3 regions of the Shewanella sp. SM101 genome follow, and region 3 is predicted to be linked to each of the others. Evidence: predicted binding sites of a transcription regulator. Region 3 holds the regulator's gene; each other region holds the start of a gene.
The links. The regulator MetJ, encoded in region 3, represses methionine synthesis genes. The targets are predictions, from matches to a motif close to TAGACGTCTAGACGTCTA.
Positions count from the first base shown of each region.

Region 1: a site for MetJ is predicted at 2,544-2,561, ahead of metE (5-methyltetrahydropteroyltriglutamate--homocysteine S-methyltransferase). Genes of this name have one in related genera too.
Region 2: a site for MetJ is predicted at 1,316-1,333, ahead of serA (phosphoglycerate dehydrogenase). Genes of this name have one in related genera too.

Region 1 is NZ_JAKKRH010000026.1:35,399-39,897, forward strand. Features, by position in the region: gene L5M38_RS14985 (TonB-dependent receptor) at 1-477, shown strand, start outside; gene L5M38_RS14990 (HDOD domain-containing protein) at 758-1,486, shown strand; gene L5M38_RS14995 (LysR family transcriptional regulator) at 1,566-2,471, opposite strand; gene metE (5-methyltetrahydropteroyltriglutamate--homocysteine S-methyltransferase) at 2,671-4,499, shown strand, end outside.
Region 2 is NZ_JAKKRH010000009.1:19,743-24,241, forward strand. Features, by position in the region: gene serA (phosphoglycerate dehydrogenase) at 1-1,227, opposite strand, end outside; gene L5M38_RS06705 (DUF2238 domain-containing protein) at 1,382-1,990, shown strand; gene L5M38_RS06710 (helix-turn-helix transcriptional regulator) at 2,385-3,050, shown strand; gene L5M38_RS06715 (curlin) at 3,225-4,499, opposite strand, start outside.
Region 3 is NZ_JAKKRH010000056.1:10,595-15,093, forward strand. Features, by position in the region: gene nrfD (NrfD/PsrC family molybdoenzyme membrane anchor subunit) at 1-496, shown strand, start outside; gene L5M38_RS21090 (sulfite exporter TauE/SafE family protein) at 603-1,346, opposite strand; gene metJ (met regulon transcriptional regulator MetJ) at 1,481-1,795, opposite strand; gene metB (cystathionine gamma-synthase) at 2,007-3,170, shown strand; gene L5M38_RS21105 (bifunctional aspartate kinase/homoserine dehydrogenase II) at 3,182-4,499, shown strand, end outside.

The DNA.
Region 1 (4,499 bases), on a different contig from region 3:
GATTTCCAAGGCGCTAACGTCAATGCCGACGCTTCTCGTCGTTATGGCGCCAGTGCCGATTGGGATTGGCAGGTGACTAAAGCGCTGCAGCTCGGGCTAGAGTATAACTATATAGATGCTGAATTTACTGACGGTAACAATGATGGCAAGGAGCTGTCTTGGGTGGCAAAACACACAGGACGCGGTTATGTCAGCATGGATTTTGCTGAGCATTTCCAAGTATTTGCCGAAGCAATTTATACTGGTAACCGCTTTATCGAAGGCGATAACGGTAACGAAGGCGATAAGCTGGCCAGTTACGTGCTCGGTAATTTAGCCTTGAATTATAATCGTGATGCTTGGCTTGCCAGCCTGCGTATCGATAACCTATTTGATAAAGACTATGTTAGCGCAGGCTATTACGGTGGCCTTTGGGGTGATAGTTATTACTCTGGTCGAGGCCGCGATATTCGTTTAACCATTGGTTATCGCTTCTAGGCATTGATTCGCTCAATTTCGATAAAGCCAGACTCAGTCTGGCTTTTTATTTTTTGGGCTCTGTTCAAGGAATAAATTTTGAAATAGGTATAGTCTTGAATATCGTTTCAGTAGAGTGACTAAATTGTCGTTATCTTTAGTGGTTAGCGGGCAGCAATAACTAAACAGGAATAATTTATCTATTACTCTGCTGTTTGTGGCTGAAATTCTTTAAATTTTGGGTATGATGTGAACGGTAACCGAATCATCTTATTGTTAATAAACAGGTGCAAAGTGTCTTATGACTGATCTTGAGCAACAGGTTTTTACTCAAGTTAGAGCTATCATAGCGAATGAAGAGCAAGTGATTGGCCGGCGAGGGATTTTAATTCCACTCAAAAAAGCGATTCTTGCTGAAGGCGACATTCGTAATGTGATTGACATTATCTCGAGCGATCCCGCATTGGCAGCGCACATGCTTATGCGCAGTAATTCCGCACAGGCTGCTGTAGTGGAAAATCACAAAACTCGCTCGTTGAAAGAAGCTTTGATCCGCTTAGGTCAAGTTAATATCTATCGCTACGCCTTTACGTTCTATTTAAAAGAACGTCTCGATGAACTGCCACAGCCCTATAAAAAGTTGGTCCAAGGTTATTGGAAGTTGACTGAAGATATTGCAACGGATGCGGTAGATAGCTTAGCGGATATGGAAGGAGTGGAGGTTGATGCTGACGAAGTACAAACCTTAGCTCTGTTCAGTGTGTTCGGCCAAATTATCGCACTGACCGCATTTGCCTATTTAAATGCTAATGCCGAACAGTCATTTCCTTTAAGTGTGATTAAGTCATTGATTGATAATCAACAACAGACCTTAACCATCGAAGCGTTCGAGGCGTTAGATCTCGATCAGGATCTGCGTCAAGAATTTATGATCGCCCATAATTTGCGTCAGACCCGTAATCCTAATTCATCTGGGTTGATACTGCGCCGTGTCTTGTCTATGCGTGGATTGTTGATGAATCCGCTGTAATTTGTCGATGCTATGAAATAGTCATTTGACTCAATAAACAAGCCTGCATTCGCAGGCTTTTTACTCTATGTCACCAGCATTAATTCGTCTTCTGCTGGCGGGATAAACCTTCCCTCGCCACCAGTTGTAACCAATTTTGGATCAATGCAGAGTTAGCACTGTGGCGGCGATAGGCACCAAATAGCGGTCGTTTTAGACCTTCTTGGCCGAGTTTTACCGTAGCGAGACTCAGTCCATGTCCTTCATTAATCGACCAGCTTGGCAGTGCGGCTATGCCGTCTTTACAGGCGATGCGTTGCAATAACATCATGGTTAAATCACAGGTTTTTTGCTCGCCTGCCTCTATGCCCGCAGGTTCTAAAAAGTGGCGATAAATATCTAAACGTGTCAACGGCACTGGATAACTGATAATAGGCAAGTGTGCTAATTGCTTAGGGGTGACATAGGCTTCTTTCGCTAAAGGATGATCCTTAGCAACCACTAACTTCACTTCAAAATCAAACAAATGCTGGTAGGCGAGTGAATGCCCAGGCACAGGATCTGAGGTTAAGACAATATCCAGTTCACCCATTTCTAAGGCATTGAGCGAGTCGAACAGATGACGGCTCGACAAGTCTAACTCGGCAGTTGGATGATCTTGCCTAAATTGCTCCATTACAGGCATTAACCAGCGAAAACAGCTATGGCACTCAATGCCGACACGCAACTGATTGGTTTCGGTTTCCAGCCCATTCTTCAAATCTGTCTCGGTTTCTAACACCTTAGGCAAAATCTCTTCGGCCAGATGCAACAGGCGTGCACCTTCTTGGGTGAATGACAGTGGCTTACTCTTACGCACAAAAATGGGCGAGTTAATCCTTTGCTCCAACTCCTTAATCTGGTGGGAGAGGGCGGATTGAGTGACAAAACGTTTTTTGGCTGCGCCCGCCAAACTGCCGCTTTCTTTCAGGGCCATTAAGGTTCGCAGGTGTCTTAGTTCGATCATGTTCACTCCAAGTGAATTTCGCTCATGTTGTGCTTGAAATCAATTCGGTTGCTGGAATAGAGACTAACACAATAAACTTCTAGACGTCCAGACGCCCATTGTTATTTATCAGGCTGAAGTGCTGAAAAGTGCCAAGAGAAAACAATCTGGTGGGTGTAAGTGCCGAATATGGCTTATCTCAAATAAAGGAAGATAGAGTATGCAATTAAATAGTCTTGGGTTTCCCCGTATTGGGCGTCGTCGTGAATTGAAATTTGCCTTAGAAAAATACTGGCGTGGTGAGAGCACTCAGGTGGAATTACGTGAAGTGGCGAGTGAACTTCGCCGCACCCATTGGCAGTGGCAAGCTGCTGCGGGCATTGAGCAAGTTCCCGTAGGTGATTTTGCCTTTTATGATCAAGTGCTGACCTTAAGCGCGACTTTAAATGCCATTCCTGAGCGTCATCGTGGTGAAGGGACAATCGATCTCGATACTTTATTCCGTGTTGCCCGCGGCAGAGCGCCAACGGGCCAAGATGCGCCAGCCTCTGAAATGACCAAGTATTTCAATACTAACTATCACTATCTGGTACCTGAGCTCAGCCAAAACCAAGAGTTTTCGATTGCCTATGAGCAGTTCTTTGATGAAGTCAGCGAAGCGCAGTCCTTAGGTTATAAAGCAAAACCTGTGCTACTCGGCCCTGTTAGCTACTTGTACCTAGCTAAAACCGTGGGCCAAGAGTTTGATAAGTTAAGCTTATTACCCAATTTATTAACTGCTTATGCTGACATTTTGGCGCGTTTTGCTGCTCAGGGTGTGCAATGGGTACAGCTCGATGAGCCCATTCTCGCATTGGAGTTAGATGGCAAATGGCAAGCGGCGATCACTGAGGCGTATCAAGCCCTCAGCACTGCAAAGGTGAAGATCCTTCTTACCAGTTATTACGGCGGTATCGCACACCATCAAGCGCTGGTATCGGCCTTGCCGGTCGCGGGGTTGCATGTCGATTTAGTCACAGCGCCGGATCAATTGGCAGTCTTTGCCCATGCGCTTGGTCGAGATCAAATTTTGTCGGTGGGTGTGGTCAATGGTCGCAACGTGTGGGCGGCAGAGGCGGATTTGATTGCCGAACGCATAGGCGCGGTTGCCCGTGATCTCGGAGATCGCTTGTGGATCGGTACTTCTTGCTCACTCCAGCACAGCCCTGTGGATTTAGATGTGGAAGCCACGCTTGAGCCCGCGCTGCGTCAACAACTCGCGTTTGCGAAGCAAAAATTACTTGAACTGGCCAATGTGCGCCAATTGCTACTGGCACCTGAATCTATCGCGGCAAAAGAGATTGTGCAAACCAGTTTGGCGCGCCGCGAGGCGAAAGCGCAGGCCGCCGACAGTCAAGTGATTGCCCGCGTTGCCGCGTTGACATCTGCCGATTATGAGCGCGTCAGTGATTTCAACGTACGCCAAGCAGTGCAGCAGCAGAAATACCGTTTACCTCTGTTGCCGACCACCACCATTGGCTCCTTCCCACAAACACCTGCAATCCGTGGACTACGCAGTCGTTGGCGCAAGGGCGATCTGAGTGATGCACAATATACAGAGCAATTACAACAAGTCACCCGCGATACTATCGACCGCCAGCTTAAACTCGGTATCGATGTACTGGTTCATGGTGAGGCCGAGCGCAACGATATGGTGGAATACTTTGGTGAGCAGCTTGCGGGCGTTGGCTTTACCAAAAATGGTTGGGTGCAAAGTTATGGCTCACGCTGTGTTAAGCCGCCGTTGATCTATGGTGATGTCAGTCGTCCAAAGGCGATGACGGTCGATTGGGCCGAGTTTGCCCAAAGTCTCACCGACAAGCCTGTAAAAGGCATGCTGACTGGCCCGGTGACGATTCTGCATTGGTCATTCGCCCGTGAAGATATCGGCCGCGATGTGATTGCGACTCAGCTGGCGCTGGCGATCCGTGATGAAGTGGTGGATTTACAAAATGCAGGTATTGGCATTATACAAATTGATGAGCCCGCCTTCCGTGAAGGTCTGCCATT
Region 2 (4,499 bases), on a different contig from region 3:
AAACAGCACGCGGGTACGCAATGTACCTTCAATGGCTTTGAGTTCAACTAAGGCTTCTTCCGCTTGAGTTGTGTCGACTTCCATCACGACATAACCAATTTCTGCGGTGGTCTGCAAATATTGGGCGGCGATGTTGATGCCTTTTTCCGAGAAGGCTTGGTTGATCTTGATCAACACGCCCGGACGGTTTTGGTGAATATGCAGCAAGCGCGAGGTGCCTTTATGCGTTGGTAATGACACTTCAGGGAAGTTAACTGCAGAAACGGTTGAGCCGTTGTCTGAGTATTTAGCGAGCTTACCTGCGACTTCGATACCAATGTTTTCTTGTGCTTCGGCCGTGCTACCGCCGACATGCGGCGTGAGTAGAACATTGTCTAAACCGCGTAGGGGACTGATAAATTCATCGTCATTCGATTGTGGTTCAACTGGGAACACATCAATCGCCGCGCCCGCAAGGTGGCGCTCTTTGAGTGCGACTGTTAAGGCCTCGATATCGACTACAGTGCCGCGTGATGCGTTGATAAAGATGCTGCCCTTTTTCATCGCCGCAAATTCAGCTGCGCCTATCATGTCTTTGGTTTGTGGGGTTTCAGGTACGTGTAAGCTCACTACGTCAGCTTGCGCCAGCAATTGTTCCATTGAATGAATTTGTTGTGCATTGCCTAGCGGCAGCTTGTCTTCGATATCGAAGAACACCACGCGCATGCCCAGCGTCTCAGCCAGAATACCAAGCTGAGTACCGATATGACCGTAACCGATTACGCCTAAGGTTTTTCCGCGCACTTCGTAGCTGCCAGCGGCGGTTTTCATCCAGCCGCCACGGTGGGCGATGGCGTTACGCTCAGGGATACCCCGCATCAACATAATGATTTCGCCAATTACGAGTTCTGCAACACTGCGCGTGTTTGAGAAGGGAGCGTTAAATACTGGGATACCAAGGGATTCGGCGGTGGCAAGGTCAACTTGGTTGGTTCCAATACAGAAACATCCTATCGCGATTAACTTCTCGGCACGTTTCAGCACCTCAGCAGTTAATTGGGTACGCGAACGAAGTCCGACAAAATGCGCATCTTTAATGGACTCAAGTAAGGCTTCATCGCTTAAGGAAGCTTTGTGGTATTCGATATTGGTGTATCCCGCACGTTCAAATACATCGACCGCAGATTGGTGGACGCCTTCCAACAGCAGGATCTTGATCTTATCCTTGTCCAGCGAATGTTTCGCCATGATATGGGTACCCTCTAATTAATAGAAATGTTTCTTATGATATGCTCACAACCTTCACCCACCAAAGTAGCACTTTTTTTGCTCAGTGTGGAGGGCTAGATGGCTAAAGTTAATATTCTAAATTTAGAACAATATCGCATAAGAGGAAGAAACATTGAATAACAAAATCGCATGGTGCGGTATTTACCTCTCAGTTTTGGTGTGGTCGGCGATAAAACCCGCAGATCCTTTCACGTGGTGGCTCGAAGCCTTGCCTGCATTGATTGCTGTACCGATTTTATTCTTTACTCGCAAACGTTTTCCACTGACACCTTTAGTGTATTTTCTCGTCTTAATACACTGCTGTGTGTTGTTTGTAGGCGCTCATTATACTTACGCTGAAGTGCCGTTATTCGACATGATTGCCGATTGGATGGGTTCAGAACGTAATAATTACGATAAAGTAGGTCATTTTGCGCAAGGTTTTATCCCAGCCATGCTCGCCCGTGAAATTATGTTGCGTAATCAAGCTGTCAAACCTGGGGCTTGGTGCGCGTTTCTTGCCACTTGTTTTGTGCTCGCTTTTTCGGCGTTTTATGAACTGATCGAATGGTGGGTTGCCGTGGCAACTGGCGAAGGGGCTGAAGCCTTTTTAGGTACTCAAGGCTATGTATGGGATACCCAATCTGACATGTTTCTTGCCCTCATTGGTGCAATTGTCGCGTTAGCTTTACTGTCTCGTTTTCAAGATAAACAAATCGCGAGACTCAAGCAGAGGATTTAGCGGCTAAAAGTGGGTGATGCTCTCTGTTCGAGTTGTAAGACTTTCTTCTCTGAAATATATGGTGTGAGTGTGATGACATTGAGTTGTCATACTTTAGTGTTGTTATTGTGTTTTCTTTGTGTTGCAACTTTGGATTGATAACGTCATAGTTGGAAAGTATTAGGTGCTGGGCGTTGGCCAAGTAAAACGGTATTTTTGACTGTTATTCCATTTTATTGTGGTGAGTTAGTCGAACCTACTAGCATTAAACAGGGAATAGTACATTTGGGTGATGTTTTTCAATCGTTAACTAGTCAGAATTAACTAGGTTAATGGAATGTTGAAAAATCTAACTAAAAAGACGAGTCAAACATACCATTTTGCAATAGAGAATACTTTTCAGGGAGGAGAGTCATTGAGCACAATTAATGAATTGGTTTTTTTACACCAAATGGCCGCGCCATGTCATTTAGCGTTACTCGCTGAATCCATAGGTTTGAAAACGCGTATAGTAAAGCATGCGGCTGAACTGGATTTAGACAAGAGTCGCCGTAGTTTTTATCTGATCACCCAAAAAGGTTCAGCATTAGATAACAAAGGGATACCTCTGTTAGCTTCGCGATTAGTGTCACATTTTCCTGTGGCGCTGTATCAAGTTGAGCGAGACTCCTTAGACCAAGAATCTGCAATGTTACTCGGCATTCGAGGTATTTTATTTGCCGATCAACGTATGGATCTGATGTTAACGGGTTTACGTAAAATGGTGGCAGAGGAACTTTGGTACGATAGAACTTTGCTAAGCAAAATGTTCCGCCGTGTCGTACAAAAGTTAGAAGGTAATAATGAAATGCCCTCTGATACTGTGGCTATGCTGCAGATGCTGACATCCCGTGAACGCACTATCATTCAATTCGTATCGAGTGGTGCGAGGAATAAAGAAATCGCTCATAGGTTATGTATCAGCGAACATACAGTGAAGGCGCATATTTCTTCTATTTTCCGCAAGACCCAGTCTCGTAATCGGGTTGAGCTTTTACGTTGGGCGCAAACCTATCAAACTCACTTTGAGCTGTGCAGTTAGTCAGTTAAAGATATTGGTCGTTAGCTTTTCGCTGTGAGTGGTTAATGTTAATGATTACTAGCATATCAACATAGAAAAGCGGGAATGTTTATTTAAACATTCCCGCTTTTTGTTTAACACCCTTTTTATAAACCACCACCAAAGAGTTTAGCTGTGGTGGTTTAACAGTATTGACTAGTATTGCACTACAGTGGCAACGTTCATATTGCCTGATTGGTTCACGTTGATGCTGTTGTTAGTGCCCGCTTGAGAACCTAACACTAAGTTGTCATTACCCGTTTGAGTGATTGACAGGCTGTTATTGTCACCGCTAACGCCAAATGAATTTGAAGCAAATGAAGTGTCGCTATCGCCGCCTACCCAGTTACCGTTACCTGATTGAGTAATTTGCGCGGTGTTTTCATCACCTTCAATAATCAGGTCAATAACGTTAAGATCGCCACTTTGAAGTGCGCTGACATCGGCATTGTTGTTGCCAGCAACAGAAATCAATGTTTCGTTCTCAGCGCCATCTTGCTCAACATCAACTTCGTTATCGCTACCCACGGCATCTACATAAGCAAAGTTCTCATCGCCTTCTTGGCTAACTTCAATACTGTTATCTTCACCATCAGCGAAGGCAATGATTTCGTTGTTATCGCCTTTAGAGGATAAATCGAAGTCATTATCTGTACCGTATGCACCAAAGGTTGCGAAGTTCGCATCGCCTTTTTGTTTCAAGTCAACATCGTTGCTATCGCCCCATACTTGGAACTCTGCACCGTTGACATCGCCTTTTTGAGTGATAGTAATATCGTTATCATCACCTTGGATATCGGCCACTAAAGTATCACCGATAGTGTTGCCGCTGCCATTTTGGGTAATATCGACACTGTTGTCATCACCCGTAGTCATAGCAAGATAAGCCGTGTTGCCGGTACCTTTTTGATCCATTGAAATATCGTTTTTGCTGCCCGCCAGTGCGTAAACGAAGCCTACATGGTTATCACCCTTTTGGACCATGTCTACTTTGTTGTTGTCGCCTGCAATACCCTTAGCCGCGCCAAAGTTGTTGTTACCCGCTTGATTAACAGAAACGTCGTTGTTGTTACCCACGTTAGCGGTTAAGTCGAGAGCGATTAAACCCGCTTGGTTGTTGTCACCGATTTGTGTGATTTTACCGTCGTTGTTGCTGCCTTCAACGCGAAAAACTGCAAAGTTAGCATCGCCTTCTTGCTCAACAAACACGCTGTTTTCAGCGCCAGTGATTTCAACTTGGCTTTCGTTGACTTCGCCTAATTGGTTAACGAATACAGTGTTATCGTTGCCAGTAACATCGCTACTGCTTTGGTTAAAGAAACCATCTTGCGACACATTTACATTGTTGTTGTCACCTACAACATTTGCACTTGCCACATGCCAGTCAACTTGTTGCGTTATTTGGACCTTGTTATCATCACCCGTTGAATT
Region 3 (4,499 bases):
CCTCGCCATTGGCGTAGGGGCTTACACTGGCTTCTTAATTTCGGCGATGAATGCCTATCCTATGCTCAACACTGCGGTACTGCCTGCGCTGTTTTTAGTGTCAGGTCTATCCGCGGGCGCTGCGGCAAATGCGGTACTGGCGTTGCTGATGTTTAAGACTGACAGCCACGACAAAACCTTAGTGAAGATGCACGGTTTAGAATTGCCTGTGATGGCGATTGAAATCCTGTTCCTGTTCATGCTGTTCTGCGCCTTGTACTTCAAGGGCGGCGCGGCGGCTGCGGCCTTAGCATCGTTAACTTCTGGGCTATGGGCAAGCGTGTTCTGGATAGGCGTTGTCGGTATAGGTTTTGGTATTCCATTGCTGTTTATGCTGCTACCCGCCGCGACTCGCCACACTAAGGGCGCGATGATCATGGTGGCTTGTGCGAGCTTAACGGGCGTACTCGCCTTAAGACACTTTATTGTGTACGCAGGGCAAAGCTATTTAAGCTGAGTGTAATCTAGCTTTACATATTGATAGATAAAGAAAAAGCACTGGCAATGTCAGTGCTTTTTTATTGTTTGAATCTTGAGAAGGTTTGCCAGTACAAGCAGGACGCTTATTGGGGTAATAACTCGATAACCGACTTCACCGTTAGCACTAAGGCGCTGATACTGCACAGGACTAACGTCGCCATCTTTGTCTTCTCTTTATCGACACGGCCCACCAATCGCCCTGCGACTAAGTAACCTAAAATCACTGAGGGGAGCAGCATCAACGACAGCCACAGATGTTTTAATTCTAATAAGCCAGTGATTGCTAAAATAATCAGTGCAATCATGGAGCTAAAAATGAAGAAGGCCGACAGGGCAGCACGAAACTGCGAGGCATCTTTGCCTGCCAACAAAATCGCCATCGGCGGGCCACCAATCGCGGCGATATTGCCGAAGATCCCTGAAACCACGCCCGCACCGAAGAGGGTTTTCTTATTCACTGGCAGGCTGAATTTATACAGGCTGAGGATCACTGCGACAGTCACAATAGCGGCGATGGATAAACCGAGTATGGGTTGAGGCGCAAACAGTAATAAACTCGCGCCGATAAAACCACCGGGCACGCGGCCTATGAGCGCATATTGCAAGCCATTGAATTCTAAGTGACCGCGCTCACGCACTAAGGTCAGCAGGGCGATGGAGAAACCCATAGCAATAACAGGCGCAGGTACAAGTTGTGGATCGACGATATACAGCAAAGGACTGGCGACAACCGCAAGCCCAAACCCAATCAGACTTTGGGTTAATGCGCCCAGAAACACGACCAGCGAGGCTAAGGCGAGTGTCTGTGGATCTATCATAGAAAACATAGGATTTCCTATATCCCAAACCAACTCAAGATGGTGAAATTGAAAGTTTGAAGTCGCTTGGGTATAAACAAAAAGGGATCGTTAACGATCCCTATTGATGAGCACTGTGATATGACTTTGAAAGCGACGAGTCGCTATTCCATGTCTTCCCACTCTATTCCCATTTGATCCATCAACAACTTGGCTTCGGCGGGAATGCTGTCTGGATTATCTTTTGACAGATCTTCATCGTTGGGCAATGGCTGGCCAGTGTAGGCGTGCAAAAATGCCTCACACAACAGCTCGCTGTTGGTGGCGTGACGCAAATTATTGACCTGACGACGAGTACGTTCGTCCGTGAGGACCTTAAGCACTTTGAGCGGAATAGACACAGTAATTTTTTTTACTTGTTCATTCTTCTTGCCATGTTCAGCATAGGGGCTGATGTATTCCCCATTCCATTCAGTCATTGACTCACCTGTTATAACGCTAAATTCGGGGCAGATTTTAAACCCTTACAAAGAACAGTCAAATTATTGCTACTATTTCTTTGTGATTGCAAACAGATTTCTTTATGTTCAGACGTCTAAACGTCTTCACGCCTATTGACGATGGCGTTGGGCTTAGGTACATTTAGACGTCCAGACATCTCTATCAGTCTACCGAATTTAGGAGTCCCCCATGGCAGAGCGTCAATTAGCCACACTGGCAGTGCGTCAGGGTATCGAAAGCGATACTCAATATGGTGCAGTTGTGCCACCGATTTATTTGTCGACTAATTACGCTTTCGATGGTCATAAAAATCCCCGCGAATTCGATTACAGTCGTTCAGGCAACCCAACGCGCTGCATTTTAGGCGAAGCATTAGCGCAATTAGAAAAGGGCGCCACTGGCATAGTGACGTGCACTGGCATGGCGGCCATCACCTTAGTGACTACTTTGCTCGGCCCCGATGACCTATTAGTTGTGCCCCATGATTGCTATGGCGGTTCTTACCGTTTATTTACCAACTTGGCGAAGAAAGGCCAGTTTAAGCTCATTGTGGTCGACCAAACCGACAGCCAAGCGTTAGCCACCGCCATTGCCCAGAATCCTAAGATGGTGTGGCTCGAAACCCCATCGAACCCGTTATTGCGTGTGGTGGATATCGAAGCCATTGCTAAGGCGAGCCATGAGGTCGGCGCGCTGGTGGTGGTCGATAACACCTTTTTATCGCCGATATTGCAACAACCCCTATTGTTAGGCGCGGATATCGTTATCCATTCCACCACTAAATATATCAATGGTCACAGCGATGTTGTTGGCGGCGCTGTGGTCGCCAAAGACGTGCAAATCGGCGAAAGCTTACATTGGTGGTCGAACACTCTAGGCTTAACGGGGTCGGCCTTCGACAGTTATCTGACCCTGCGCGGCCTACGTACCTTAGCGGTGCGTATTCGCGAGCATCAAACCAATGCCCAGCGTATTATTGAGGTATTAACGCAAAGCCCTGTGGTGAGCAAAGTCTATTATCCCGGTCTTGCGGATCACCCTGGTCACGCCATTGCGGCCAAGCAACAACAGGGCTTTGGCGCTATGCTGAGTTTTGAGCTCAAAGGCGGCGAGGCCGAAGTCGTGGCCTTTTTAGGTGCTCTCAGCTTATTTAGCGTGGCGGAAAGTTTAGGTGGCGTCGAAAGTTTAGTGGCAGTGCCCGCCACTATGACCCACAGAGCCATGGAGCCGCAGGCGCGCTTCGAGGCTGGTATTAAGGACACCCTATTGCGGCTATCGGTGGGTATTGAAGATGCCGCCGATTTAGTTGCAGATATTCAAGCAGGATTAGCCGCCGTTGCGGCTTGTCAGTAGAGGAATAATAGATGGCACGTTGTCACTTACATAAATTTGGTGGCTCCAGTTTAGCGGATGCCGATTGTTATCGCCGAGTCGCCCATATCCTGTTAACCCACGGTCATAGTGATGATCTCGTGGTGGTCTCTGCGGCAGGTAAAAGCACGAATTTCCTGTATAAATTATTAGCGCTGCGTGATGCGGGTCAGCTATGGCAAGAAGAATTACAAGTGCTGATCAGCTACCAACAGGGGTTGATTGAGCAGTTGTTGTCGAATGAACAAGCCCGCGATCTGCGTGAGCGTTTGGCCACGGATAAAGCGCAACTCATCAGCTTGTTGTCCTTAGATGAGCGCAATGAATACCAAATCAACCATGTGGTGAGCTTTGGCGAACGTTGGTCGGCACGTTTAATGGCGGCGCTACTGCGCGAATCTGGCGTGGCGGCAAGCCATGTGGATGCCTGTTCAATTTTAGTGGCCGATGAAGCCGCTGTGCCACAAATTCGGGTACAAGAATCCCGCGCTAAAGTACAAGCCCTATTAGCCGCGCATCCCAATGAACGCTTAGTGATCACAGGTTTTATCTGCGCTAACGAGCGTGGCGATACCTTATTACTTGGCCGTAATGGTTCAGATTTTAGTGCTAGCTTGATTGCTAGTCTCGCTGATATCGAGCGCGTGACCATTTGGACCGATGTGGAAGGGGTGTTCAACGCCGATCCTAATAAAATCAACGATGCCAAGTTACTGAAAAGCATGTCACTTGCCGAAGCAGATCGCTTAGCGCGTTTGGGCTCGCCAGTATTGCATTCGCGCACTTTGCAGCCGTTATTCAATACTGAAGTGAGCTTAGCGGTGCGTTCAAGTTATGCATCGCACACTGACTTTACCTTAATCGCGCCCCACAGTTCGTCGGCGAGCGCGCCTGTGGTGACTAACCTCAATGCTGTGGTCCTGTTCGGCTTTAAACTCACGGGTGAGTTAACTCGTTTATTAGATTTATTGATTGCCGCGGGTTTAACGCCATTGGCCCATTGGACCTCTGCCCATCAAAGGGTTGAGCTTGCTTATACCGCTGAGAATCAAAAACAAGTTCAAAGATTACTCGATGCCGAGGCAGAAGCATTAGGGATTAGTGATCAGCAGATCAATACAGATTTTGGTTTAGTCGCATTAGTGAGTGCCGACGCCGAACATTATCGTCGCAGTTTCGCCCGTTTACTGAGCCGTGATGCTAAACCTTTGTTCAGTGGCGATTTAAGTTTAGTGACGTTAGTGCCTCAGTCACAGGTGAATCTGTTAACCCAAAAAGTTCACCGTCGCTGCGCTGGCCCGCGTAAACGCA